DNA from 2 places in the Actinomadura gamaensis genome. Region 2 is predicted to be linked to the other one. Evidence: riboswitches for the same ligand, from Rfam matches in the RefSeq annotation. Region 2 holds a riboswitch; the other holds the start of a gene.

Region 1 (14,086 bases), on a different contig from region 2:
CTCGCCGACGACTCCGACCAGTGCCTGACCACCTTCCACACCCCGCCGGACGCCCCGGACGTCCTGCGAGTGCTCGCCCCCGGCCCTGCCTCGCGGCCGGCGAACGGTCAGCGCGACGACGCCGCGTGGGACGGATCCGGCGAAGGCGTCCCCTCGGGCGACCGGCGCGGCTGACGCACCCGCCGCCTCGCCTGCGGACGCGGCGACGGGTCGGGCTCCGGCCACACCGGCGAACGCCCCGACGAGCGCAGCACCGCCTCCCACGCGTCCTCGCGCCCCGCGTCCCCTCGGCCCGCGTCCCCGCGGGCTTCTCCGCGCGCGCCATCCCGGACGGCCGCCAGCGGCAGATGCGGCACCCCCCAGTGCCACGCCGACACCAGCAGCCCGGGATCTTTCGGACGGTAGTCCGCCCCCATCGCGCGGGCCAGATCCCACGCGTGCAGATGCCACTCCACGCAGGCCGCGCCCACGTGGTCGCCGACCGTGTACTTGGTACCCCGGTACACCAGGTGCGTTCGGTCCCACATGTCGGGCATCAGGTCGGCGTACGCGCCCGCCGACACCGTGAACGACGTGATCCGTCCCGGCCCCGGCTCCGGAGGCAGCACCGCCAGCTCGGCCGCGTTCTGCCGCGCCTGCTGCCGGATCAGCACCGCGGCCGCCGCGTCCTGCGCGAAGAGCTTCGCCAGCCGGCTGTCCGGCGCGTCCTGCAGGTACTCCAGGTAGCTCTCGGCCACGCAGCGCAGATGGCCGGCCAGGTCCAGCGCCTGCCACTCGGTGCAGGGGGTCGGCGCCGACCAGTCGGTCACCCGCGCCGCCAGGTCGCGGATCGCCCGGACGCCGTCCTGATAGCACTCCAGGACCCGTTCCCGGTCCGGCGGCGTGCGCTCCACCTGCATTCCCCCCGCGTTCGCGAAAGCCCCCCGTGCTCCGGTGGCTGCCCGTTCCGGCCGGACGGGCCCGCCCCCCGGCGAAGCCACCCGGCGCTCCCCGAGAGGGGAGGATTTCAAAGTTCGCTCTCCGGTGCCACTCCGCTTCGCTGTGTCGTCGGCTTAGTGCGCGTCAAAAGCTCACCTCCCCGCCGGCGTCCCTGCCCGCCCGACCGAGCGGGCAGGGAAAAGCCAACGGCCGAGAACGAGCGTACGTCCCGGACGCGCCCCCCGCCTTCCACCCCGCCTCCCCGGCGCGCCGCCCCCGCACCGTCCCGGCGCGCTGTCCGCACGTCGGATGCGGCGCGCCGCCGGCGCGTGGTTGCCGAGCGCCGCCGGCGCGTGGTTGCCGAGCGCGCCGCCGGCGCGTGGTTGCGTCGCGCTGTTCACGCGTGGTTGCAGAGCGCCGCCCGCGCCCGCGCATCATCGCGGAGCGCTGTACGCGCGCCTGGCGACGTGCCGCCCGCGTCTCGTTGCCGAGCGTGCCGGCTGCGCGTGGTTGCCGAGCGTGCCGGACGCGTGTGGTTGTGGCGGCAGGGATACGTGGTTGCGGCGCGTTGGTCAGGCGGCGGGTGGAGCGTTGGGCGCGTGTGGGCGCGGGCGTTAGGAGACGGCTACGCCGCGGCCCGCGCGGTAGCTCAGCCGGTGCGCCTCGCGGGCGGTGCGGAGGCGGTCGATCTCGTCGGTCCACGGGCGGACGCTCCACCGGGCGCGGGCCTTGCGGGCGGCGATCTCGGCGGCGCGGCGGGCGGCGCCGTCCCCCTCGGGGGCGTAGGTCTTCGGGCCCATCTCGACCCGCTCGGCGGCCTGCGCGGCCTCGATCGCGGCGGTCAGGGCGCGGTCGAACGCGATCTCCAGCGCCTTCACCTCGTCCGCCGGACGGCCCTCGCCCTGGGCGGCGCGCAGTTCGGCCTCGGCGGCCCGCGCGGCGGCGAGCCGGTCCCGGTAGGAGCCGGCCAGGCCGCGGTCGGCCTCCATCCGGGCGGCGACGTCCTTGCTGATCCGGCGACCCAGCGGCATGTGGTGCTCCTCGAACCTCGTGCTCGTGCGTGTGCGTCGTGCTCGTCCGGTCCTGCGGCGATCTTCGTGACCGGTCCGGGGCCAGCGTACGCTCGGAACACGCCGGTTGTGACCCCGGACACCCGGATTCCCGCCTTTACGCAGTAAGGTGAGCCCCGTCGCCGTCCAGCCCCCGTGATCAGGAGGGACCGTCCATGGTCCGGCAGCCGAGCATCAACGCGCAGAACCGCCCGCCGCTCACCACCGACCGGATCATCGAGTCCGCGCTGCGCATCGTGGACGGCCAGGGCCTGGCCCGGCTCACCATGCGCCGCCTCGGCGACGCGCTGGAGGTGGAGGCCATGGCGATCTACCACCACCTCCCCCGCGGCAAGGAGCAGCTGCTCGACCACCTCGTCGCGCACGTCGGGGCGATGCCCGCGCCCGACCCCGGCGGCGCGGGCTGGCGGGAGAGCCTCACCGCCTGGGCGCGCGGCTACCGGGCCCGGCTGCTCGACCACGCGGGCGTCCTGCCGCTGCTGGTCACCCACCGCAACCCGGCCGCGCTCGCGGGCACGATCGCCTCGCTGCGCGAGCATCTGCGGCTCGGCGGCGTCCCCGAGCAGACCGCGGCGGTCGCCGCGCACAGCCTGCTCGCCTACGTCATCGGGCACGTCGCGCTGGAGGTCCGCGACACCCGCGGGGACGTCCGCGCCGAACCGGGCGAACCGCCCGTGGACTGGGACGCCCGCTTCGCCGCGGGCCTGACCCTCGTCCTCGCCGGGGTCAACCCCGGCTGACCCGCCCCGCGCGCAACCGCACCCGCACCGCCACTGACCACCCGCGCACACACCCCCGCCCCCGCACCTGCCCGGGCACGCGGCCCTCGCACGCGCCCAGGCACGCGCCGCGCTCGCGCCCGGGCACGCGCTTGCGCCCCGCATGCGCCCAGGCACCCGCCCCCCGCACGCACCCCCGCGCGCATCGCACCCCCGCACGCACCCCCGCACGCACCCACGCACGCGTCCCCGCGCGCGCCCGGGCACGCGTCCCCGCGACCGCACCGGCCGGGCGCGCGCTCCTGCTCGCGCCAGGCACGCGGCTCGCTCGTGTCAGGGATCGGGTGCGTTGTCCTTGCTTGAGGGTGGTGTTGCGTCAGTCCTCTACGACCAGCATCTCCAGGGTGCGCGGGCCGTGCGGCGGGACGTCCTCGGACGGCGCGACGGGCGGTCCGCTGAGCCACGTCTGCGGCACCGCCGGGTCGAGCCGCCGCACCGCCTCCGGCACCGCGCCCACGATCTGGTCGGCGTGCACGACGCACAGGTGCCGGTCCGGGACGAGCGTCAGCGCCCGGCGGCCCTGCGCGCGCCCGCCGTCCAGGACGACCGTCCCGGTGCGGGCCACCGCGACCGCGCAGCCGGTCACCACGCCGTCCACGCCCGCCAGCGCCGGGACGTCCAGGACCGCCGAGTCGGCCAGCGCCCGCACCCCGTCCAGCTCGGCGAGCCAGCCGTACGGCAGGTCGGCCGGGACGACGATCCGCTTGGCCTCCCAGCCCCACAGGACCGCCGCCACCGCCGTCGCCAGCTCGTCCCCGCCCACGTGCCGGACGGCCACGCCGAGCGCCGCGACACGCTCGGTGAACAGCGCGACGACGTCCGCGCGCGAGGCAGCCTCCGGGCCGGTCAGGCGGGTGAGGTAGCCGCGCGGCACGGGCACCGGCGTCCGGCGGGGCGGGCCGAGCGCGCCGCGCACCCGCCGCAGCACCTCGTCGCGCGCGCTCATCCGGTCCTCCGCCGGGCCGCCTCCCGCCGCCGCCACCATGCCCGGAAGCTCTCGGCGGGCGGCGCGGCCAGGTCGCGCGCCTCGGTCCAGCGGCCGAGCAGGCCGGGCAGCCGCCGGATCCGGCCGCCGCGCGACAGGAGCCGCGCCCACCGCGCCCCGCGGCCGGCCGCCGCCTCGAACCGGCGCGCGTCGGCCATCGTCCAGGCGACGCCGCGCATCACGGCCAGCTCCGGCGTCGGCACCGGCCGGTGGCGGCGCGCGTCCACGACCTCGCCGCGCAGGTGCACCAGCAGCCCCGGCAGGTCGATCTTCACCGGGCACACGTCCGCGCAGGCCCCGCACAGCGTGGACGCGAACGGCAGCGACGCCTCGGGAGCCCGCTCCACGCCGCGCGCCAGCGGCGTCCAGATCGCGCCGATGGGCCCCGGCACGCCCGTCCCGCGGGGATCGAACGGCCGGTCCCCCACCCGCTCGTACACCGGGCACACCGCCGAGCAGGCGCCGCAGCCGATGCAGCGCAGCGCCTCGCGGCCGACCTCGTCGCCGAGGATGCGGGTCCGGCCGTTGTCGACCAGCACCACGTGGACCTCGCCCGGGCCGTCCGCCGGGACCGCGCCCGTCCACGCCGACACCTGCGGGCTGAGCCGGTCGCCGCGGGACGCGCGCGGCAGGAGCTGGAGGAGCACCTCCATGTCCTCCCACGCCGGGACGAGCCGGTCCAGCCCCGCGACGCAGACGAGCGTCTCCGGCAGCGTCAGGCACGCGCGGGCCGCGCCGCCCGACTCCAGCAGCAGGACGGTCCCGGTCTCGGCGACCAGGAAGTCGGCGGGCGCGACGGCGACGCGCGCCGCCCGCACCCGGTCGCGCCCCTCCGGCCCGGACGCGTCGTGCGCGACGACGCCCCGCGCCGCGAGCGCGCGGTCCAGCCCGATCTCGCGCAGGACGCTCCCGTCCGCGACCGCGACCTCGCCGTCCCCCGCGTCCCGGACGAGCGAGGCGGCGATCCGGCGCGCGGCGGACGCGTCGCGCGCCCAGTGCACGGTGCCGCCCGCGTCCGCGACGGCCCGCTCGAACGTCTCCAGATGGGCGCCGAGGTCGAGGAGCGCCCGGTCGCGGATCGCCGCGCCCGCCTCCCGCAGCCGCTCCCAGTCGGACGCCTCGGCGATCGCGGCCGCCGTCCGCTTCCGCGTGGCCGCGGCCGACTCGGCGAGGTCGTGGCGCGCGCCCGCGTCCGCCAGCGCCTCCCGCGCGGCGTCCGCGAATCTCGGCACGGCCGGTGCCCCGTCCGTCCGCCGGCGCTTGGCCGCGCCTCGCTGCTGGCCGTTGACCAGCCCCAGCAGCGTCCCGAGGCCGAACCCTTCGGGGCCCCGCGGCCCCGGGCCGGGATCCGGTCCGTCCCCGCCGGATGTCATCGGGCCTCCCCCGTGGACGCCAGGATCTCCGCCAGATGCGCCACGCGCACGCCCGCGCGCAGCCGCGACAAGGCCCCTCCGACGTGGGCGAGGCAGGCGTTGTCCAGGGCGCAGACGACGTCCGCGCCCGTGTCGCGCACATGCCGGACCTTGTCGGCCACCATCGCGACCGACACGTCGGCGTTCTTGACCGCGAACGCGCCGCCGAACCCGCAGCACTCGTCCGCGGCGGGGAGCTCGACCAGCTCCAGGTCCTTGACCGCGCGCAGCAGGCGCAACGGCCGGTCCCCCACGCCGAGCGCGCGGACCGAGTGGCAGGTCGGCTGGTAGGTCACCCGGTGCGGGAACCGCGCGCCGACGTCGGTGACGCCCAGGACGTCCACCAGGAACTCGGTCAGCTCGTGGACCTCCAGCCCCGCTGCCGCGCGCTCCAGCCCGGCGTCCCCCGCGGCGCGCGCGATGCTCCGGTAGGACGAGCGGACCGCCGCCGCGCAGGACGCCGACGGCGTCACGACCGTCCCCGCTCCGGAGAAGACCTCGGCGAACCGCCGCGCGAGACCCGCCGCCTCGCGCCGGTAGCCGGTCGTCCAGTGCAGCTGGCCGCAGCACGTCTGCCCCGGCGGGAACACCACCTCGTGGCCCAGCCGCTCCAGCAGGGACGTCACCGCTCGGCCGGTGCCCGGGAACATCGTGTCGTCGACGCAGGCGACGAACAGCGCCACGCGCATCGGGCCTCACCTCCCCAGGGGTCGGTCCCTGCCACAAGAGGCAATCGTAGGGCTCCGGCCCCCGCGCGCCGGGGCGAAACGATCGCATCGCGGAGACGGGCCCGCGGCCGGTCCCGGACAGCGCTCGGACGAACCGGGAGGAACTTTATGCATCGGACGGCGTGTCGTACTTTCCCCGTGACCTCGGCGCGGGCACGCTGATCACCTGCACCCGGGAGTGAGGGCGATCACACCCGGACGGTACGGAAGTACCACCGGACAATCGTCCCTTCGGGCTATGGCAGCCCGGGGTCGAACCGTTCCACACTCGGATGCGTCGTAATGAACGAGCACGCCCATCGAGTACCTGAGACCGGAGGCACGCCGATGTGCCCACACCAGCCGCACTGTCCCACCTCCGACGGACCCGACCGCGACGCCGCGCGGACCGTGGCCACCCACCCCGAACAGGGGTGGAGCCTGCTGTGCAACGGCGTCGTGGTCTTCGAGGACACCGGTGAACTGCTCCCCGACGGCGAGGTCGTCGCCCCGCACCGCCCGACCGACCTCGGTCTCGACGCGGTCGCCTGACCGGTCTCGCACGGGGGACTAGTCCGAACGGGTGATCTTCCTCGGGGGGTCGGTGACCCACCGGACGCTCCGGGCCCCGCCCGGAGCCCGCACGACGAAGCACGAGCCCCGGCCGATCCGCCGGGGCTCCCTGATGTCCGGGCCCGCACGCGTCAGCGCGCCGCGTCACGCGGCGCGTCCGCCCCGCCTGGCCGCACGAGTCAGTGCGGCGCGTCCGCCCAGCCCGGCCGCACGCGTCAGCGCGGCGCGTCCGCCCAGCCCGGCCACACGCGTCAGCGCGGCACGTCCGCCCAGCGGCGCAGCCACGGCCCGACCGCCGCGCCCACCGCGCCGGGATTCCGGTTCAGGTCGTGCCGCTCCCCCGGCAGGACGACCACCTCGGCGGCGTCCTCGGCGTCCGGGACGCCGAACGGATCGCGGTCGCCGTTCACGACCAGCACCGGCACCCCGGCGCCGCGCAGCTCCTCGACCCGCGACTTCTCCGGCTTGCCGGGCGGATGCAGCGGGAACGCCAGCGCCACCACGCCGGCCGCCCCCGCGTCCCGGGCCGTCCGGCAGGCGACCCGCGCGCCGTTGCTGCGCCCGCCCTGGACGAGCGGCACGTCCCCGAACCGGTCGCGCAGCAGCTTGACGATCTCCAGCCACGCCTCGTCCTGCTTCACCGCCGAGCCGGGCGCGCGCCGTCCGGCCTTGCGGAACGGCTGGAGCACCCGCGCCACCGCCCCGCCGAGCCCGAGCGCCGCCTCCCGGACGGCCAGCAGGTCCGGCGCGTCCACCCCGCCGTTCGAGCCGTGCGTCAGCACCAGCAGGAACGCCGCCCCCTCCCCCGGGTCCGGCTCGTCCACCGTCACCTCGGCGGGTCCGTGCGCCGTCACGATCTCCATGTCGCTCACCGTAGTGGTACGCCCACGCCGGCGCGCCCCCGGGTCCCGGCGCCACCCTGCCGGCCGCCTCCAGCCGTCGAGATACCGGCCGCAGGCGCCACACCCAGGCGGTCAGCGCCGCGCCGCAGCGTTCAGGCGCCGCGTCCCAGGCGTCGGACTCTCGGCGTTCAGGCGCCGCGCCGCAGGCGTCCACGCGCCGCGCGCAGGCGTTTCGGCCCCTCGGCGTACAGGCGTCGGCTCCTCGGCGTACAGGTGCCGCGTCCCAGGCGTTCACGCGTCGCGCGCAGGCGTCGGCTCCTCGGCGTTCAGGCGTTGCGCCGCAGGCGTCCACGCGCCGCGCGCAGGCGTTTCGGCCCCTCGGCGTACAGGCGTCGGCTCCTCGGCGTACAGGTGCCGCGTCCCAGGCGTTCACGCGTCGCGCGCAGGCGTCGGCTCCTCGGCGTTCAGGCGTTGCGCCGCAGGCGTGAGGCCCCTTAGGTGCAGGCGTCGGGGGCTATGCGTCGGGCCAGCCGGGTGGGAGGGCCGCGGTGGGGCCCATCGCCAGGCGCAGGCGCTCGGCGAAGCTCTCGTGCAGCAGCGGGCCCCAGGCGTAGTCCGACGGGACGCGCACCGCGCGGCCGATCACCTCGTGCGACTCGCCGGGCCGCCGGTCGGCGGGCTCGGCGGCGTACCGGACGGCCAGCAGCGCGTACATGTGGTCCAGCGCGCCGAACGCCTCGCCCGCGAGCGCGGGGAGCGTGCCCTCGGCGACGGACTGCTCCAGCAGCGGCTCCCACCACAGCTCGGCCGGGTCGTCGCCCTCGTCGGAGGCGAACTCGCGCCGCAGCCGCGCCCGCACCTGCGGGGCGATCGCCGAGTCCGTGAGCCCGCGGCGCCAGGCGTCGCGGGCCTCGCCGTCCCGGCCGCGCAGCGGCAGCGTCCGGGCGAGCAGCTCGGTGGCGAGCGGGCCCACCTCGGCGTCGGCGTGCTCCCCCGCGACGCCCAGCGCCGCGCCGAACGCGCCGATGGCCTGGTCGAGGCAGGCGATGCCGAGCGCGACGGCGAGCCGCGAGTGCGCGTGCGGCGCGGACGCCCGGTCGATGAGCTTCAGCCCGGCGGTCAGGATCCGCTGCGCGCGGGCCGGTTCGCCGCGCTCCAGCAGCCGCTGCGCGAGGTCGTGCGCGGCGAGCGGCCCGTACTCGCGGTCGCCGGTCGCGACGGTCTCCTCCCAGTGCTCGCGGGCGCGGTCGAAGTCGCCCGCGTCGTCGGCGAGGCGGGCGAGCGCCAGGTGCGCGGGCGGGAGGTAGGCCGGGTTCCCGAAGTCGACCACGATCCGCCAGGCGGGTTCGGCCTCGTCGCGCTCGCCCGCGCGCTCGTGCGTGAGCGCGAGGTGGTAGGCGGCGCGCGCGCCGTACTCGGCGTCGCCGGTGGCGATCGCGGCGCGGTCGGCCTCGCGCGCCCCCGCGACGTCGCCCGAGTCGTCCAGGACGACCGCGAGGCCGAGCGCGGCGCGGGCCCGCAGCGGGGTGTCGCCGAGCGCCAGCACCTCCCCGAACAGCGCCGCCGCGCGGTCGGACTCGCCGTCCTCCGCGAGCCGCCGGGCCCGCTCGCACAACTCGGCCGCCCGCGCGGCCGCGGCCCCGGCGGGATCCGCGGCCGGCTCTCCGGCCGGCCCTCCGGCCGACGCTGCCTCGACCGGCTGTCCGGGCGTGTCGCTCATGATCGTCTATGCCCTCTGGGGATGGGGGTTCGGCGTGCCGAGCCTAGCGATCCGGCCGCCCGGCGTCCCACCCCGACACACCCGAATCTGATCATGTACCGCGGCGACCGCCTTTACATTGTAGATCACCAACGGAGACGGGAAGGGGCCCGCCCCGGAGCGTCCCGGGACGGGCCCCTCGCGTGCCGGGCGGGTCAGTCCTCGAACGCCTCCGGCGGCGGGCAGGAGCAGACCAGGTTCCGGTCGCCGTACGCCTGGTCGATGCGGCGGACGGGCGGCCAGTACTTGCCCTCGCGCAGCGACGGCAGCGGGTAGGCGGCCCGCTCGCGCGGGTAGGCGTGCTTCCAGTCCTCGGTGACGAGGCAGTCGGCGGTGTGCGGCGCGTTCTTCAGCGGGTTGTCCTCCGCGTCGAGCGTGCCGTCCGCGACGGCCTGGATCTCGCGGCGGATCTCGACCATCGCGTCCACGAACCGGTCGAGCTCGGCGAGGTCCTCGCTCTCGGTCGGCTCGATCATCAGCGTCCCGGCGACCGGGAACGCCAGCGTCGGCGCGTGGAAGCCGTAGTCGATCAGCCGCTTGGCGACGTCCTCGGCGGTGATCCCGGTCTCCTTGGTGATCTTGCGGAGGTCGGCGATGCACTCGTGCGCGACCAGGCCGTCCCGGCCGGTGTAGAGGATCGGGAAGTGCGGGGCGAGCTTGGCCGCCAGGTAGTTCGCGGCGATGATCGCGCCCTCGGTCGCCGCGCGCAGGCCGTCCGGGCCCATCATGGCGATGTAGGCCCAGGAGATCGGCAGGATGCCCGCCGAACCCCACGGCGCCGCCGAGATCGGCCCGACGCCCGTCTCCTGCGGCCCGGCCTCGGCGCGCAGCGGGTGGGACGGCAAGAACGGCGCCAGGTGCTCGCGGACGCCGACCGGACCGACGCCCGGACCGCCGCCGCCGTGCGGGATGCAGAAGGTCTTGTGCAGGTTCAGGTGCGACACGTCCGAGCCGAACTCGCCGGGCCGGGCCAGGCCGACCAGCGCGTTCAGGTTCGCGCCGTCCACGTAGACCTGGCCGCCCGCGTCGTGCACGGCCTTGCAGACATCGGTGATCGTCTCCTCGAAGACGCCGTGCGTGGACGGGTAGGTCACCATGATCGCGGCGAGCGCGTCGCCGTGCTTGTCGATCTTGGCGTGCAGGTCGTCCACGTCGATGTTGCCGCCGTCGTCGCACTTGACGACCACGACCTTCATCCCGGCCATCACCGCGGACGCGGCGTTGGTGCCGTGCGCCGAGGACGGGATCAGGCAGACGTTCCGGTGGGCCTCGCCGCGCGAGGCGTGGTAGCCGCGGATCGCCAGCAGCCCGGCCAGCTCGCCCTGCGAACCGGCGTTCGGCTGCACCGACACCCGGGCGTACCCGGTGATCTCGGCCAGCCAGCCCTCCAGCTCTCCGATCAGCTCCACGTATCCGGCGGCCTGGTCGATCGGCGCGAACGGGTGGATGTTCGCGAACTCCGGCCAGGTAATCGGCTCCATCTCGGTCGTCGCGTTCAGCTTCATCGTGCAGGAGCCGAGCGGGATCATGGACCGGTCGAGCGCGATGTCCTTGTCCTGGAGGCGGCGCAGGTAGCGCAGCATCGCGGTCTCGGAGCGGTGCGCGTGGAACACCGGGTGCGTCAGGTACGGGCTCTCGCGGCGGACGAACTCCAGCGCGTCCCCGGCCGGAACGCCCTCGACGCCCTCGACGCCGAACGCGCGCCACACCGCCGCGACGTGCTCGCCGGTGGTGGTCTCGTCGCAGGCGATCCCGACGTGGTCGGCGTCGGCGAGCCGCAGGTTCACGCCCTGCGCCCGCGCGGCCGCGACGACCTCGGCGGCGCGGCCCGGCACGCGCGCGAACACGGTGTCGAAGAAGTGCTCGTGGACGACCTCGACGCCGCCCGCGCGCAGCCCGGCCGCCAGCCGCACCGCGTGCCCGTGCGCGCGCTGCGCGATCGCGGCGAGCCCCTCCGGGCCGTGGTAGACCGCGTACATGCTCGCCATCACCGCGAGGAGCACCTGCGCGGTGCAGATGTTGCTGGTGGCCTTCTCGCGCCGGATGTGCTGCTCGCGGGTCTGGAGCGCCAGCCGGTAGGCGGGCCTGCCGTCGACGTCCACCGACACGCCGACCAGGCGGCCCGGAAGCTGCCGCTGGATGCCCTCGCGGACGGCCATGTACCCCGCGTGCGGGCCGCCGAAGCCGAACGGGACGCCGAACCGCTGCGCCGAGCCGACCACGATGTCCGCGCCGCTCTCCCCCGGCGGGCGCAGCAGGGTCAGCGCGAGCAGGTCGGCGGCGACGACGGCCTGCATGTCGCGGGCGTGCGCGGCGTCCACCAGCGGCGTCAGGTCGCGGACGGCCCCGGACGCGCCCGGGTACTGCACCAGCACGCCGAAGAAGTCGCCCTCGGGCAGCCCGCCCGACAGGTCGGCGGTGACGACCTCGATCCCCAGCGGGACGGCCCGGGTGCGGATCACCTCGATCGTCTGCGGCAGCGCGTCGGCGTCCACGAGGAACGCGCCCGGCTCCTTGCGCCGGCCCACCCGGTGCGCCAGCGCCATCGCCTCGGCGGCGGCGGTGCCCTCGTCCAGCATGGAGGCGTTCGCGACCGGCAGCCCGGTCAGGTCGCCGACCACGGTCTGGAAGTTGAGCAGCGCCTCGAGCCGGCCCTGCGAGATCTCCGGCTGGTACGGCGTGTAGGCGGTGTACCAGCCCGGGTTCTCCAGCACGTTGCGCAGGATCACGCCCGGCGTGTGGGTGCCGTGGTAGCCCAGCCCGATCATGGACGTCAGCACGGTGTTCTTGTCCGCCAGCTCGCGCAGCCGGGCCAGCGCCGCGGGCTCCGACAGCGCGGGCGGCAGCGCCAGCGGGCGGGACGTGCGGATCCCCGCCGGGACCGCCTCGTCGATCAGGGCGTCGGCGCCGGAGTAGCCGATCGCCGCGAGCATCCGGGACCGCTCGTCGCCGGCCGGGCCGATGTGCCGGTCGGCGAACGCCGACCGCGGGGTCTGTGGCGAGGCCACGGGAGCGAAGTACTGGGCGGTCATTGGGGAGAGCCTCCTGGGCTGCGAAAGCGGTCGCTCAGGGCGTCCCCGGCCGTCGGCCGGTGACACGGTCTCCCCCTCTGTCGTGGCACCTGAGAGCTTCCCCCGCGCGGGCGCGCGGGATTTCCCCTTCGGTGAGGCGGCCCGCCTCCGTTTCCGGGGACGCGCGCGCCTGCTTTCCAGAGGTGCCTCGTCTGAGCGGTCCTTTTGCCTGAGAGGTTCCGGGGAGGGTTGCCCCTTCGGCGTCCCACGCTGGCGGCGTGGAATCTCTCCCGCACAGGGTCAGCGGCGTTTCCTTTGGGAACTCTATCCAACACCGGGCACGATCGAACGCGGCGGTCCCACCGTCACCGGCCCGGAGCCCCGGCGGCGCGCGGCGGCCCGCCCGGCCGGCCCGCGGGGCCGCCCGGCGTGGCGGAAGCGACCCCTCCCCCGCCGCGGCCGCCGGAGAAAGTACGATATTCGCAGCTCACGGTCAGGGGACCCGGAAACCGCGGGGGCGCGGGGCGACGACGGAACGGCGGTGCGGCGTGACGCGGACCCAGGACGGCGCGGCGCGGACCGGCCGTGCCCAGGCCGGGCACGTCCCGGCCGCGACCGCGCCGCGTCCCGCCGTCCCCGGTGACCCGGAGCCCGCCGCGGCACCGGCGATCCCGGTCGAGGAACCGCCGTGGCCCGGCCGGATCCGCCGGTCCGGCGACGCGATCCGCTTCCTCACCTCGGTCGCCGGCCTCGCCGCCGTCATGCTGCTGGTGACCATCGCCCAGCAGACCACGCACGGCCTCCAGACCGACATCGTCGAGGGCACCGCGCACGCGCCGCGGTGGCTGCTGTCGCTGGCGACGCTGGCGTCCAGCTTCGGGGTGCTGGCCGTCCCGGTCGCGTTCGCGGTCGAACGGCTGTTCCACCGGGACGGGTCGCGGGTGGCGATCGCGGTGCTCGCCGCGATGATCACCTTCGGGCTGACCGTGGCGGTGGACGACTGGGTCGTCCCCGCCGCGCCGAGCGGCCTGCTGGACGCGCTGATCTGGGGCAGCTCCGGCACCGCCGTGGTGCACACCGACATCGCGCCGGTGATCGCGTTCGTCGCGGCGGTCGGGATGGCCGGACGCTCCCGCTGGCAGCTCACCGCCTGGACCATGATCGTCCTGGCCGCGCTCACCGGCCTCACCGCGTCCTACGCCTCGGTGTCGGCGCTCGCGGCCACCTACTTCCTCGGCGAGGCGATCGGCCACGGCACGCTGTACGCGGTCGGCACGCCGAACCCGCGCCCGCCCGGCACGGCGGTGGTGGCGGCGCTCACCCGGCTCGGGCTGCGTCCGGTCGGCGCCCGGCGGCTCGTCACGGCCGCCGACGAGCCGCGCCGGTACGCGGTGGAGATCGCCCCCGGCCCGGACGGCGCGCCGCGCGACGGCGCGGGCCGCCCGCTCCCCCGCGGTCGCTGGCAGCTCCAGGTGAACGTGCTCGACCGCGACCAGCAGACGGCCGGGCTCGTGTACCGGCTGTGGCGGCTGGTGCGGCTGCGCGCGGGCAGCGGCCGCCGCCCGCTGCGCTCCCTGCGCCGCGCCCTGGAGCAGGAGTCGCTGATGGCCTACGCGGCGTCCGCGGCGGACGTCCGCACCCCGCGCCTCACCGGCGCCTGCGAGGTCGGCACCGAGGCGGCGCTGCTCGCCTACGAGCACGTCCCCGGACGGCGGCTCGACGAGCTGACCGACGAGGAGATCGACGACGCGCTCCTCACCGACGTCTGGCACCAGTTCGCCCGCCTCCAGGCCGCCCGGCTCGCGCACCGCCTCCTGGAGGGCCACGCGATCCTCGTCAGCATCTCCGAACCGTCCGGACCGGCCGGACCGGCCGGACCGGCCGGCGGCGCGGACGCCGAGGCCGGGGCGGGCGGTCGCTCGGGCGTGAGCGCCGACCTCACGGCGGGCGGCGGCACGAACGGCGGTGGCGCGAACGGCGCCGACGCGGACGGCAGCGCGGACGGCGGCGCGGACGGCGGCGCGGACGGT
Region 2 (14,086 bases):
CTTGTTGCGGATGATCGGCGTGCTGGCCTTGACGACCCGGCCGTCGCGGCGGATGTCCATGCTGACCGTCCGGCCGGCCGAGTCGCGGATCAGCCGCTGGAGCTGGGGGTAGGAGTCGATCTTGTGGCCGTCGAAGGTGAGGATGCGGTCGCCCGCCTTCAGCCCGGCCGCCGCGGCCGGGGTGAGCGGCGCGTTCGCCGGGCACTCGGTGACGCTCTGGCCCGCGCTCACCACGCACTTGGACACCGACTCGATCACCGGCTGCGGCGTCTGCCGCCCGATCCCCATCAGCAGGATCGAGAAGAACAGCACCGCCAGCACGAGGTTCATGGCCGGGCCGCCGAACATGATCAGCAGCTTCTGCCACCACTTCTTGGAGTAGAAGACCCGGTCCTCGTCGCCGGGGCGGATCTCCTCCAGCGCCGCGCCGCGGGCGTTCTCGATCAGCCCCTGCCACGGCCCGGTGGACACCTGGCGCACCTGCCCGGGCGCGTCGCCCTTGCGCGGCGGCAGCATCCCGATCATGCGGATGTACCCGCCGAGCGGGATCCACTTGACGCCGTACTCGGTCTCGCCGCGCCGCAGCGACCACATCGTCGGGCCGAACCCGACCATGAACTGCGGCACGCGCACGCCGAACCACTTGGCGAAGCTCATGTGCCCCAGCTCGTGCAGCGCGATCGACGCGAGCAGGCCGAAGAACAGGATGAGCACCCCCGCCAGCCAGAACATGCTTCCCCGTCCTCCCGGTGATCTCCAGCGACCCACCCAGACTACGTCAGAAGGCCATGCCGGACCGCGTACAAGTCCATAGCCGGGCGGAAGGTTCGGTTCAGGCCGAGGCCCGAGGCCGGCTCGGGCCGGGGCCGGGGCCGGGCTCGGGGGTCGGCTCGGGGGTCGGCTCAGGGGTGCGCGGAGGTTCAGGAGAGGAAGCCGCGCAGGAGGGCGGCGGTGCCGTCCAGGTGCTCGGCGACGGCCTGCCGGGCGGCGTCGGGATCGGCGTCCAGGACGGCCGTGGCGATCGCGTCGTGCTGGCTGGCGGCGTGCGCGATGTTGGCGGCCAGGACGGGGATGGCGTTCAGCAGGTCGGTGACGCGCATCCGGGCGTCGGCGCAGGCGGCGACCAGGGACGGTGAGCCGGTGAGCTCGGCGATGGTCAGGTGGAACAGGGTGTCGAGGCGGCGGTACTCGTCCGGGCCGGCGCCGTTCAGCTCGTCCAGGCGGGACCGGAGCAGGGCGCGCTGGGCCTCGGTGAGGGGCGCGGACGCGGCGAGCTGGGCCGCGCCGGTCTCCACGGCCAGCCGGAAGGTCAGGGTGTCGTGGAGGTCGTCGCCGCCCATGGCGGCCAGGGCGCGGCGGAGGTCGGTGGTCTTCGGCCGCGGGCGCCGGTAGGTGACGAACGTCCCGCCCGCGCGCCCGCGCCGGGACTCGACGTACCCCTCCTGGGCGAGGACGCGGATGGCCTCGCGCAGGGTGACGCGGCTGACGCCGAGGAGCGGGGCCAGCTCGCGCTCGGGCGGCAGCCGCTCGCCGCGGTCGACGACGCCGAGCTTGATCGCCTGGAGCAGCCGCTCGACCGTCTCCTCGAACGCGTTGCCCGCCCGGACGGGCCGGAACACCGCCTCGCTGAGCGGCGTGCGTCCCGCCACGGTCTCCTCCACACACCCCACGTTACAGGTGGATTTCGCGGCCTCCACCCCCTTGACGGGACGCCGCCCGCAAACCTTAATGGTCTGACGTTAGCCCGATTAGTCGGGCGCCAGAACCCCCTTGCGAGGAGGCGCCGTGAGCCTCGACGAACACGCCCCGTCCCTCTCCGACGACGAACGACGCCTGCACGAGCTGGGCTACGCCCAGGAGCTCCGGCGGTCGATGTCCGGATTCGCCAACTTCGCCGTCTCGTTCACGATCATCTCGGTGCTCACCGGCTGCCTGACCTCCTACACGATCGGCCTCAAGGGCGGCGGCCCGGCCGTGATCACCTGGGGCTGGCTCGGCGTCGGCGCGATGACCCTGCTGGTCGCCCTGGCCATGGCCGAGGTCTGCTCCAGCTACCCGACCGCGGGCGGCCTGTACTACTGGGCCGCCAAGCTCGCCCCGCGCAACGGCGCGGCCTGGGCCTGGTTCACCGGCTGGTTCAACTTCACCGGGCAGGTCGCGGTGACCGCCGGGATCGTCTACGGCTCGGCCGCCTTCCTCAACCCGCTGCTCGACGACCGGTTCGGCTACCCGACCTCGCCCGGCCACACGTTCCTGCTGTTCGCGGTGCTGCTGGTGATCCACGCGCTGGTGAACCAGTTCGGCGTCCGGCTGGTGGCGCTGCTGAACGGCGTGAGCGTGTGGTGGCACGTGGCCGGGGTCGCGGTCGTCATCGGGGTGCTGGCGTTCAAGCCGTCCCACCACCAGGGCGCCGGGTTCGTGTTCACGAAGTTCGTGAACGAGACGGGCTGGCAGTACGGGTTCTACGCGGCGCTGATCGGGCTGCTGCTGTCGCAGTACACGCTGACGGGGTACGACGCGTCCGCGCACATGACCGAGGAGACGCACGACGCGGCCCGGTCCGGCCCGCGCGGGATCGTCAACTCGGTGCTGATCTCGATCGTCGCGGGCTGGCTGCTGCTGCTCGGCATGACCTTCGCGATCCAGGACTACGCGAAGGCCGCGAGCGACGGCCCGGCGCAGATCTTCACGTCCGCGACCGGGCGGACCCTCGGGGACGTGCTGATCCTCATCTCGTTCGGCGCGCAGTTCTTCTGCGGGATGGCCTCGGTCACCGCGAACTCCCGGATGATCTACGCGTTCTCGCGGGACGGCGCGCTGCCGTTCTCGGCGGCCTGGCACCGCATCAACGCCCGCACCCGCACCCCCACCAACGCGATCTGGCTCGCGGCGGGCTGCGCGTTCGTGCTGGCCCTGCCCGCGCTGTGGAACTACACGGCCTACCTCGCGGTGACGTCCGTCGCGGTGATCGGCCTCTACATCGCCTACGTGGTCCCGACCTTCCTGCGGCTGCGGCAGGGCGCGGCGTTCGAGCGCGGGCCGTGGCACCTCGGCCGGTTCAGCCGTCCGATCGGGATCGTCGCGGTGGTCTGGGTGCTGTTCATCTCGGTCCTGTTCATGCTGCCGCCCGCGAACCCGATCACCACCGACAGCTTCAACTACGCGCCGGTCGCGCTCGGGGCCGTCCTCGGCGGGGCGGCGCTCTGGTGGGTGCTGTCGGCGCGGCGCTGGTTCACCGGCCCGAAGGTGCAGGGCAGCGCCGAGGAGCTGGCCGCCATCGAGGACGAGCTGAAGGGCATCGCATGAGCGCCCGGCCGACCGACGACCTGGAAGGAGCCGGATGAGCGCCCGCATGACGCTGGACGAGCTGCGCGACGAGGCCGCCGCCGGACGCATCGACACCGTGATCATCGCGATCGCGGACATGCAGGGACGGCTCCAGGGCAAGCGGCTGTCCGCCCGGTTCTTCCTGGACGAGGTCGCCGCGCACGGCTCGGAGGGCTGCAACTACCTGCTCGCCGTGGACGTCGAGATGAACACCGTGGACGGCTACGCCATGTCGTCCTGGGACCGCGGCTACGGCGACTTCGTGATGCGGCCCGACCTCGCCACGCTGCGGCGCGTCCCCTGGCAGGACGGCGCGGCCCTCGTCCACGCCGACGTCCTGTGGGAGGACGGCTCGGACGTCGCGCCGTCCCCGCGCCAGATCCTGCGCCGCCAGATCGGCCGGCTCGCCGAGCGCGGCTGGACCGCGTTCGCGGGCACCGAGCTGGAGTTCATCGTCTACGCCGACTCCTACGAGGACGCCTGGCGCCGCGCCTACCGCGACCTCACCCCGGCGAACCAGTACAACGTGGACTACTCGCTGCTCGGCGGGGCCCGGGTCGAGCCGCTGCTGCGGCGGATCCGGCTCGGCATGGAGGGCGCGGGCATGTACGTCGAGTCCGCGAAGGGCGAGTGCAACCTCGGCCAGCACGAGATCGCGTTCCGGTACGACGAGGTGCTGACCACCTGCGACAACCACGCGCTGTACAAGACGGGCGCCAAGGAGATCGCCGCGCAGGACGGCATGGCGATCACCTTCATGGCGAAGCCGAACGAGCGCGAGGGCAACTCCTGCCACATCCACCTGTCGCTGCGGGACGCCGGCGGACGTCCCGTCCTCGCCTCCCCGGACGGCGAACACGGCCTCTCGCACATCGGGCGGGCGTTCGTCGCCGGACAGCAGGCGCTGATGCGCGACTTCACCCTGCTCTACGCGCCGACGATCAACTCCTACAAGCGGTACCAGCCCGGCTCGTTCGCGCCCACCGCGATCAAGTGGGGGCTCGACAACCGGACCTGCGCGCTGCGGCTGGTCGGGCACGGGCCGTCCCTGCGGATCGAGAACCGGACGCCCGGCGGCGACGTGAACCCCTACCTCGCGGTCGCCGGGATGATCGCGGCCGGGCTGCACGGCATCGAGAACGACCTGCCGCTGGAGGAGCCGTACACGGGCAACGCGTACGCCTCCGGCGCGCCGACCGTCGCGCGCTCGCTGCGCGAGGCCGCGGCCGACTGGTCGTCCAGCGCCCTGGCGGCCGAGGTGTTCGGCAAGGAGGTCGTCGAGCACTACGCCAACAACGCCCGCGTCGAGTTGGACGCCTACGACCGCGCCGTCACCGACTGGGAGCTGTTCCGCGGCTTCGAACGGCTCTGAGAACCGACTCCGACTCCGACTCCGACACGAGGGAAGGGCATGTGTTGGACGTGATCAACCCGGCGACCGAGGAGGTCGTCACGTCCGTGGCCATGGCGACGGTCGCCGACACCGACCGGGCCGTCGAGCGGGCGAGGCGCGCCTACGCCCGCTGGCGGGACGTCTCCCCCGGCGACCGGGCGCGGCTGCTGCGCGCGTTCGCCGCCGCGGTCGACGAGCACCTGGAGGAGCTGGCCGAGCTGGAGGTCGCCGAGGCCGGGCACCCGATCGCGCAGGCCCGCTGGGAGGCCGGCAACCTGCGCGACGTGCTGCTCTACTACTCCGCCGCGCCCGAGCGGCTGACCGGCAGCCAGATCCCCGTGGCGGGCGGCCTGGACGTCACCTTCCACGAGCCGCTCGGCGTGGTCGGGCTGATCGTCCCGTGGAACTTCCCGATGCCGATCCTCGGCTGGGGCCTCGCCCCGGCGCTCGCGGCCGGGAACACGGTGATCGTCAAGCCCGCCGAGGCCACCCCGCTCACCGCGCTGCGCGTCGGCGAGCTGGCGCTGGAGGCCGGGCTCCCCGAGGACGTCGTGACCGTCCTGCCCGGCGAGGGCCCGGTCGCCGGACGCCGCCTCGCCGACCACCCGGACGTCGCGAAGATCGCGTTCACCGGCTCGACCCGCGTCGGCCGCGAGCTGATGGCCGCGTGCGCGCCCGGCGTCAAGCGGCTCACCCTGGAGCTCGGCGGCAAGAGCGCCAACATCGTCTTCGCGGACGCCGACATCGAGAAGGCCGCCGCCACCGCCCCCGGCGCGGTCTTCGACAACGCCGGGCAGGACTGCTGCGCCCGCTCGCGCATCCTCGTCCAGCGGCCCGTCTACGACCGCTTCATGGAACTGCTGGAACCGGCCGTCCGGGCCGTCGTCGTCGGGGACCCGCGCGACGAGAAGACGCAGGTCGGGCCGCTGATCACCGGCGCGCACCGGGAGCGCGTCGCCTCGTTCGTCCCGGACGGCGCCCCCGTTGCCGTCCGGGGCACGGCCCCGTCCGGCAAGGGGTTCTGGTACGCCCCGACCGTCCTCGCCGGGGACGGCGTGACCGGCCTGCCCGCCTGGCGCGAGGAGGTCTTCGGCCCCGTCGCGGTCGTCGTCCCCTTCGAGGACGAGGCCGACGCGGTCCGGATCGCCAACGACACCCCCTACGGCCTGTCCGGATCGATCTGGACCCGCGACGTCGGCCGCGCCTTCCGCATGTCCCGCGCGGTCGAGGCGGGCAACCTCTCGGTCAACTCCCACTCGTCGGTCCGCTACTGGACCCCGTTCGGCGGCTTCAAGCAGTCCGGCCTCGGCCGCGAGCTCGGCCCGGACGCCCTCGCCGCCTTCACCGACACCAAGAACGTCTTCATATCCACGGAGGAATAGCGTGCAGCGTTTCGAGGGGCGCGTCGCCGTCGTCACGGGCGGGGCGAGCGGGATCGGGCTGGCGACCGTCCGGCGGCTCGCGGCCGAGGGCGCGAAGGTCGTCGTCGCCGACCTGGACGAGACCGGCGGCACCAAGGCGGCCGAGGAGGTCGGCGGCCTGTTCGTCAAGGCCGACGTCACGTCCGAGGACGACGTGAAGGCGCTGTTCGAGGCCGCCCACGCCGCCTACGGACGGATCGACGTCGCGTTCAACAACGCGGGCATCTCCCCGCCGGACGACGACTCCATCCTGGAGACCGGCCTGGACGCCTGGAAGCGCGTCCAGGAGGTGAACCTCACCAGCGTCTACCTGTGCTGCAAGCACGTGATCCCGTACATGCGGCAGCAGGGCCGCGGATCGATCATCAACACGGCGTCGTTCGTGGCCAAGATGGGCGCGGCGACCTCGCAGATCTCCTACACGGCGTCCAAGGGCGGCGTGCTGGCGATGTCGCGGGAGCTGGGCGTCCAGTTCGCGCGCGAGGGCATCCGGGTCAACGCGCTCTGCCCCGGGCCGGTCTCGACGCCGCTGTTGCAGGAGCTGTTCGCGAAGGATCCGGAGAAGGCGGCCCGGCGGCTCGTCCACATCCCGACCGGACGCTTCGCCGAGCCCGAGGAGATCGCGGCGGCCGTCGCCTTCCTCGGATCGGACGACGCGTCCTTCATCACCGCGTCCGAGTTCCTCGTGGACGGCGGCATCTCCGGCGCCTACGTCACCCCGCTCTAGCGCGAAGAAAAAGGGGGTGCCCGGCCGGGCGCCCCCCTTGACGTGCGCTGACGCCTACGGGGCGTCGGCATGGGTGAGGGTCTCCCAGCCGAGGAAGTAGGACGCTCCGGCCGGGCGCTTCGACGTGACGAGCTGTCCGGTCTTCGGCAGCGCGACCCCGAGGCGGTGGTGGTACTCGTTGTAGCCGATCTCCAGGACCGGGCCGAGGCCGGTCTTCGGGCTGCCCTTGCAGAGCCAGGACGGCGCCTTGGCGCCCAGGTCGTACTGGGCGTGGAACTCCATCGCCTTCGTCAGGCGGGGCCGGGCCTCCTTGTAGAGGTCGAGGCCCTGGAGGCGGGCGGTCTCGGCGACGTGGACGGCGGCGTCGAGGGCCCAGCCGGTGTGGCCGAAGTCGCGGCAGGTCTCCTGGGCGAGGCCGTCCACGAAGGTGCTCTGCCCCTGCCAGTACTTGATCGTCGCCGCCTTGCCCGAGACGCCGGGCGGGGTCTTCGGGAGCGGGCCGTCCTGCTTCAGGTAGACGTACTCGGGCAGGCGCTTGCGCCAGCGGGCCACGGCCTGGTCGTAGGCGGCGCGGTCGTCGGTGTGGACGGCGATGGAGATCGTCGCGTCCGTCATGATCAGTTCCCAGTTGCCGTTCGTCGTGGGGCGGTCCTTGTTGACGACGGGCAGGTACACCGTCCGCAGGAAGGACGAGAACCTCTTCGCGCCCTTCCACTTCGCGCCGTACGGCGAATACTGGATGATCTCGGCGGCGCGGGCCCAGTCGTTGGCGGCCCAGGCCGCCTGGAGCGGCGCGTTGGAGTTGGTGTGCTCCTTCAGCACCTTCGCCCACGCGTCCATGAGCTGGACGGCCTTGGCCGCGTACCGCTGGTCGTGGTTGACCGTGTAGGCGAGCGCGTCGGTATAGGCGGCCATCGCGTCGTCGCGCTCGTCCGTGCAGCCGTTGTTCGGGTGCGACGACGAGCCGCACTCGACGTTCGCGCGGGGCTTCGGTGTCCGCTTCAGGTCGGCGTACTTACTTGCGATCATCGCGTCGTACGCCTTCTTCTGCGGCTGCTTGCCCGCCTTGACGCGGCTGCGCATCGCGTCGAGCTGCGCCTTGCCGACCAGGACGCCGGGGTGCCTGAAGCCCGCGGCGGAGGTCGCCGCGACCGCGCCCGCCGCGTGCTCGCCCCCGGACGCGCCCGCCGACCCGCCGTTCCAGGCGACCGCCGCCACGGACGCGGCGACCACGGCGGCCCCCGCTCCGGACGCGAGCCACACGCGGCTCCGGGTGCCCGCGCTCCGGGTGAACGCCATGGCGTCTCCTCTCGATCGGCTGAAAGATCGCTGAGTTGCGAGATCATGCAACCGTCGGCGTCCGGCCCCGTCAATCGGAACGCCGAAATCAACGGCAAAGCGCGACAAGTCGGCTGGTAGCGCCCCCAGGCCGCTGGTAGATTGCGGACAGCCGTTGATCCCGCGCGGGAGAGCGCCCCCGCCGCCAGCGGGGGCCGCCGAAGGAGCAACTCCTCCCCGGAACCTCTCAGGCCCCACGGACCGCGCGGACCAGGCGACCTCTGGAAAGCGAGGGCCTCACCGCCCTCCGCCGAAGGTGAAAGCCCCCGCAAGGTCAGGGGGTGAAGCTCTCAGGCGCCGATGACAGAGGGGGAGGCACCGAGCCGCCCGGTGCGCGAGTGGGACCATTGACGGGAGTCCACGCGCGCCCCGCGACCAAGGAGCCAGACCCATGTCCGCCGATCCGACTGCCAAGAAGACGCCGCTCTACGACGTCCATGCCGCTCTGGGCGCGAACCTCGTGGACTTCGCGGGCTACCTGATGCCGCTGCGCTACGCGAGCGAGACCGCCGAGCACAAGGCCGTCCGCACCGGCGCCGGGCTGTTCGACCTCTCCCACATGGGCGAGATCTTCCTCACCGGCCCGCAGGCCGCCGCCGCGCTGGATTACGCGCTGGTCGGCAACATCTCGCCGATGGCCGTGGGGAAGGCCCGCTACACCATGATCGTCCAGGAGGACGGCGGGGTGCTGGACGACCTGATCGTCTACCGGCTGGCCGCCGAGACCTACCTGGTCGTCGCCAACGCCTCCAACGTCGCGGTCGTCCGGGACGCCCTGGTCGAGCGGGCCAAGGGCTTCGAGGCCGAGGTGGACGACCGGTCCGACGCCTACGCCCTCATCGCCCTCCAGGGCCCGGACGCGCAGGACATCCTGCTCCGCTTCACCGACGCGCCGCTGCCCGAGCTGAAGTACTACGCCATCCTGTCCGGCACCGTCGCCGGGGTGGACGCCCTGATCGCCCGCACCGGCTACACCGGTGAGGACGGCTTCGAGCTTTTCGTCGCCGCCGCCGACGCGGTGAGCCTGTGGAACACGCTGGCCGGGGTCGAGGGGGTCGTCCCGGCGGGGCTGTCGGCGCGCGACACGCTGCGGCTCGAAGCCGGGATGCCGCTGTACGGCAACGAGCTCACCACCGAGACGACGCCGTTCGACGCGGGCCTCGGCCGGGTGGTCAAGTTCGAGAAGGACGCGGACTTCGTCGGGCGGACCGCGCTGGCCGCGCGTGCGGAGGCCCCCGCAGGCCGTAGGCTCGTGGGACTGGTGGCCCGCGGGCGGAGGGCGCCCCGCAAGGGGTACGCGGTCGTCGGCCCGGACGGCACGCCGTGCGGGGTGGTGACCAGCGGCGCCCCGTCGCCCACACTGGGCACGCCGATCGCCATGGCCTACCTGGACGCCTCGGTCCCCGAGGACACCACCGAGCTGGCCGTGGACGTGCGCGGCCGGCACGAGCCGGTCGACGTCGTCGCCCTGCCTTTCTACAAGCGTTCCTGAATCCCTGGAGAGAGAACACGTGAGCGTTCCGGAGCAGCTCCGCTACAGCGAAGACCACGAGTGGGTCGCCGGCCTCGACAACGAGGACGGCATCGTCACCGTCGGCATCACCCAGCACGCCGCCGACGCGCTCGGCGAGATCGTCTTCCTCGAGCTCCAGCCGGGCGAGGGCGACACCGTCGAGTCCGGCGAGACCTGCGGCGAGGTGGAGTCCACCAAGTCGGTCAGCGACCTGTACTCCCCCGTCAGCGGCGAGATCACCGCGGTGAACGCGGCCGTGGTCGACGAGCCCAAGGTGATCAACGACGACCCGTACGGCGAGGGCTGGATCTTCAAGGTGAAGATCAGCGAGGAGCCGGGCGACCTGCTCGACGCCGAGGCCTACGCCAAGCTCATCGAGGAGTCCTGACCGTGGCCGCCCTCTCCTCGCACGACGCCCCGCTGGCGGAGGTGGACCCGGAGGTCGCCGCCGCCGTCGCGGACGAGCTGCACCGCCAGCAGTCCACCCTGGAGATGATCGCCTCGGAGAACTTCACGCCGGTCGCGGTGCTGGAGGCCCAGGGGACGGTCCTGACCAACAAGTACGCCGAGGGCTACCCCGGCCGCCGCTACTACGGCGGCTGCGAGTACGTCGACGTCACCGAGCAGCTCGCCATCGACCGGGCCAAGGAGCTGTTCGGCGCCGAGTTCGCCAACGTCCAGCCGCACTCGGGCGCGCAGGCGAACACCGCGGTGTACTTCGCCCTGCTGAACCACGGCGACACGATCCTCGGGCTCGACCTGGCCCATGGCGGCCACCTGACGCACGGCATGCGCCTGAACTACTCGGGCAAGGTCCTCAACGTGGTGCCCTACCACGTGCGCGAGGACGACGGCCGGGTGGACATGGACGAAGTCGCGCGCCTCGCCGCCGAGCACCGCCCGAAGATGATCGTGGCGGGCTGGTCGGCCTACCCGCGGCAACTGGACTTCGCCCGGTTCCGCGAGATCGCCGACTCGGTGGACGCGCTGCTCATGGTCGACATGGCCCACTTCGCGGGCCTCGTCGCCGCCGGGCTGCACCCCTCGCCCGTGCCGCACGCCGACATCGTCACCACGACGACGCACAAGACCCTCGGCGGTCCGCGCGGCGGCCTGATCCTGGCGCGGGAGGAGTACGGCAAGAAGATCAACTCGGCCGTCTTCCCCGGCATGCAGGGCGGCCCGCTGGAGCACGTGATCGCCGCCAAGGCGGTCGCGCTGAAGGTCGCGGCGTCCGACGAGTTCAAGGACCGCCAGCGGCGCACGCTGGAGGGCGCCCGCATCCTCGCCGAGCGGCTGCTCGCCGACGACGCGGCGAAGGCCGGCGTGAAGGTGCTGACCGGCGGCACGGACGTGCACCTCGTCCTGGTCGACCTGGTCGACTCCGAGCTGACCGGCCGGGACGCCGAGGACCGCCTGCACGCCATCGGCATCACCGTCAACCGGAACGCGGTCCCGAACGACCCGCGTCCGCCGATGGTGACGTCCGGGCTGCGGATCGGCACTCCGGCGCTCGCTACGCGCGGCTTCGGCGCCGACGACTTCCGCGAGGTCGCCGACGTCATCGCGCTGGCGCTCCAGCCGTCCTTCGACGAGGCGGCGCTCAGCGCCCGGGTGAAGGCCCTGGCCGACAAGCACCCCCTCTACCCGAACCTGTGACCGGCCGTGCCCCCGTCCGCCCGGCGGCCGGGGGCACGTCCGTCCCTCTCGCTACAACGGAGTAGCAGCAGCCATGGCTATCAGCGTGTTCGACCTCTTCAAGATCGGCATTGGGCCGTCCTCGTCGCATACCGGCGGGCCGATGGCCGCGGCGCACCGGTTCGCGCGCGGGCTCGACCAGGACGGGGTGCTGGAGAAGACCGCGTCCGTCGAGGCGATCCTCTACGGCTCGCTCGGGCTGACCGGCAAGGGGCACGGCAGCGACAAGGCCGTGATCCTCGGCCTGGAGGGCGACAAGCCCGAGCTGGTGGACGTGGACTCGGTGGACGAGCGCCTCGCGCGCGTCCGCGAGACCGGGGAACTAACGCTCTACGGGGTTAAGCGCGTGCCGTTCGTGGTGGGCGAGCACCTCGTCTTCGAGCGGAAGATCTCGCTGCCCGGGCACCCGAACGGGATGCGGTTCACCGCTTTCGACGCTGACGGCAACGAGCTGCGGTCGCGGGTCTACTACTCGGTCGGCGGCGGGTTCGTCGTGGACGAGAACGCCACCGGCGCGGACCGGATCAAGGCGGACGACACCGTCCTGCCCTACCGGTTCGACACGGCCGCCGAGCTGCTCGACCGGTGCCGCGAGACGGGCCTGTCGATCTCCGCGCTGATGCTGGAGAACGAGAAGGCGTTCGGCCGCACCGAGGAGGAGATCCGGTCCGGGCTGGTCGAGCTGTGGCGGGTCATGCGGGCCTGCGTGGACCGCGGCTGCACCCGCGAGGGCCTGCTGCCGGGCGGGCTGAAGGTGGGCCGCCGCGCGCCGCGCCTGCACCGCAAGCTGACCTCGGAGAAGGCCACCGACCCGCTGCACGCGATGGACTGGGTGACGCTGTTCGCCCTGGCCGTGAACGAGGAGAACGCCGCCGGGGGCCGGATCGTGACGGCCCCGACGAACGGCGCGGCGGGCATCATCCCGGCCGTCCTGCACTACTTCGACCGGTTCGTCCCCGGCGCGGACGACGAGGGCGTCGTCCGGTTCCTGCTGACCGCCGGGGCGATCGGCGTGCTGTTCAAGCAGAACGCGTCCATCTCCGGCGCGGAGGTCGGCTGCCAGGGCGAGGTCGGGTCGGCCTGCTCGATGGCCGCCGCGGGCCTCACCGAGGTCCTGGGCGGGACGCCCGAGCAGGTGGAGAACGCCGCCGAGATCGGCATCGAGCACAACCTCGGCCTCACCTGCGACCCGGTCGGCGGCCTCGTCCAGGTGCCCTGCATCGAGCGCAACGCGGTCGGCGCGATCAAGGCGATCAGCGCCGCGCGGATCTCCCTGCGCGGGGACGGCAAGCACTTCGTGTCCCTCGACCGGGCCATCAAGACCATGAAGGACACCGGCCGCGACATGCTCGACAAGTACAAGGAGACCTCGCGCGGCGGCCTCGCCGTCAACGTGATCGAGTGCTGACCGGCCGGGCCGCCGGGACGGCGTCGAACGAGAGCCGGAACGGGCTCAGCGTGCCCGGCAGCGGCTCGGGCGGGTCGAGGCGCTTCCCGTCGCGCTGCCGGTAGTCGTGCCGCTCCAGCAGCGCGGCCAGGAACTGGGCCGTGGTGAGCAGGACCAGGTCGCGGCCCGGGCACTGGGCCGGGCCCGCGCTGAACGGGACGGCGGCCCAGTCGTGCTGCGGACGGCCGTCCAGCCAGAGGTCCGGGGTGAAGGTGTCGGCGTAGGGCAGGTTCTCGCGGTCGCGGCCGAGGAACGGCGTGAAGATCAGGACGCCGGAGCCCTTCGGGAGGACGCGGCCGTCCCACTCGGTCTCCTCGGTCGTGTCGCGGAGGATGGCCGGGGTGGTCGGCCACAGGCGCAGCGACTCCTGGACGCAGGCGCGCAGGAACGGCAGGTCGCCGGCGTCCTCGCGGGCGCGGGACGCCTGCTCGGGGTGGGACGCCAGCAGCGCGAGGGCGCGGAAGGCGGCCATCCCGGCGGGTTCGTAGGCGAACAGCCACTGCGGCATCTGCGACTGGACCTCGGGTGAGGCCAGCGCCTCGGGGTCGGCGCGGACGGCGTAGCGGTGCAGGCGGGACGCGAAGGCCCGCTCGACGCGCGGGCGGTTCGGGTGCGCGAAGGCCCAGTTGGCGTCCATGCGCAGCCGGGTGAGCAGGTCGGTGGTGATCGAGTCGTCGCGGGCGGCGTCCCCGAGGACGATCCGGCGGACCACGCGCCACCAGGTGCGGCGGAAGTCGTCCCAGGACAGCACGCCGGTGCGGGCGACGCGCCGGAGCAGGTCGCCGGCCTCGTCCCGGATCTTGCCGATGAAGACGTCGGCGTGGTCGTGGGTGTGGCCGGTGTCGAGCGCGGCCTCGTTGCGGCGGCGCAGTTCGGTCCGTTCGGGGCCGCGGGTGATGAGCACGCCGTGCGGCTGGAAGTGCCGCAGGGCCGCGCGCTTCTCCAGGCTGGCGACCTGGAACGGGTCGGGCGATCCGGTCAGGACGCGCCGCACGTGGTCGGGATGCAGGATGAGCGCGAAGTCGCGTCCGGGGATCGAGAGCAGCAGCGGGCCGTGCCCGTAGCGACCGCGCAGTTCGGTGAGGAGCCGTCCGGCGCGGTGGTCGGCGTCCATCCGCTCCTCCACCGCGACCACGGCGGGCCGCCGGGCGATCACGCCCTTGGCGACGGTCGGCGCGATCACCGATCCGGTCACGCGGAGCGTGTCGACGACGGAGGCGCG

Evidence for each region. A riboswitch is a leader RNA that binds a small molecule or an ion and turns the genes downstream of it on or off. The one in region 2 is predicted to bind glycine.
Region 1: another riboswitch for glycine. It lies ahead of gcvP (aminomethyl-transferring glycine dehydrogenase); the one in region 2 lies ahead of gcvT (glycine cleavage system aminomethyltransferase GcvT).

Annotation. Positions count from the first base shown of each region.
Region 1 is NZ_JBHSIT010000002.1:507,967-522,052, reverse strand. Features, by position in the region: gene ACFPCY_RS08230 (helix-turn-helix domain-containing protein) at 1-174, shown strand, start outside; gene ACFPCY_RS08225 (maleylpyruvate isomerase N-terminal domain-containing protein) at 108-893, opposite strand; gene ACFPCY_RS08220 (plectin) at 1,533-1,949, opposite strand; gene ACFPCY_RS08215 (TetR/AcrR family transcriptional regulator) at 2,144-2,728, shown strand; gene ACFPCY_RS08210 (LutC/YkgG family protein) at 3,084-3,713, opposite strand; gene ACFPCY_RS08205 (LUD domain-containing protein) at 3,710-5,125, opposite strand; gene ACFPCY_RS08200 ((Fe-S)-binding protein) at 5,122-5,853, opposite strand; gene ACFPCY_RS08195 (DUF5999 family protein) at 6,220-6,423, shown strand; gene ACFPCY_RS08190 (alpha/beta hydrolase family protein) at 6,696-7,307, opposite strand; gene ACFPCY_RS08185 (tetratricopeptide repeat protein) at 7,801-9,006, opposite strand; gene gcvP (aminomethyl-transferring glycine dehydrogenase) at 9,201-12,077, opposite strand; glycine riboswitch at 12,145-12,263, opposite strand; glycine riboswitch at 12,264-12,359, opposite strand; gene ACFPCY_RS08175 (flippase-like domain-containing protein) at 12,605-14,086, shown strand, end outside.
Region 2 is NZ_JBHSIT010000015.1:17,956-32,041, forward strand. Features, by position in the region: gene ACFPCY_RS37675 (M50 family metallopeptidase) at 1-732, opposite strand, end outside; gene ACFPCY_RS37680 (FadR/GntR family transcriptional regulator) at 921-1,661, opposite strand; gene ACFPCY_RS37685 (amino acid permease) at 1,786-3,306, shown strand; gene ACFPCY_RS37690 (glutamine synthetase family protein) at 3,341-4,699, shown strand; gene ACFPCY_RS37695 (aldehyde dehydrogenase family protein) at 4,744-6,102, shown strand; gene ACFPCY_RS37700 (3-oxoacyl-ACP reductase) at 6,104-6,868, shown strand; gene ACFPCY_RS37705 (alginate lyase family protein) at 6,923-8,167, opposite strand; glycine riboswitch at 8,323-8,420, shown strand; glycine riboswitch at 8,422-8,523, shown strand; gene gcvT (glycine cleavage system aminomethyltransferase GcvT) at 8,598-9,698, shown strand; gene gcvH (glycine cleavage system protein GcvH) at 9,718-10,107, shown strand; gene ACFPCY_RS37720 (serine hydroxymethyltransferase) at 10,110-11,378, shown strand; gene ACFPCY_RS37725 (L-serine ammonia-lyase) at 11,452-12,825, shown strand; gene ACFPCY_RS37730 (cytochrome P450) at 12,806-14,086, opposite strand, start outside.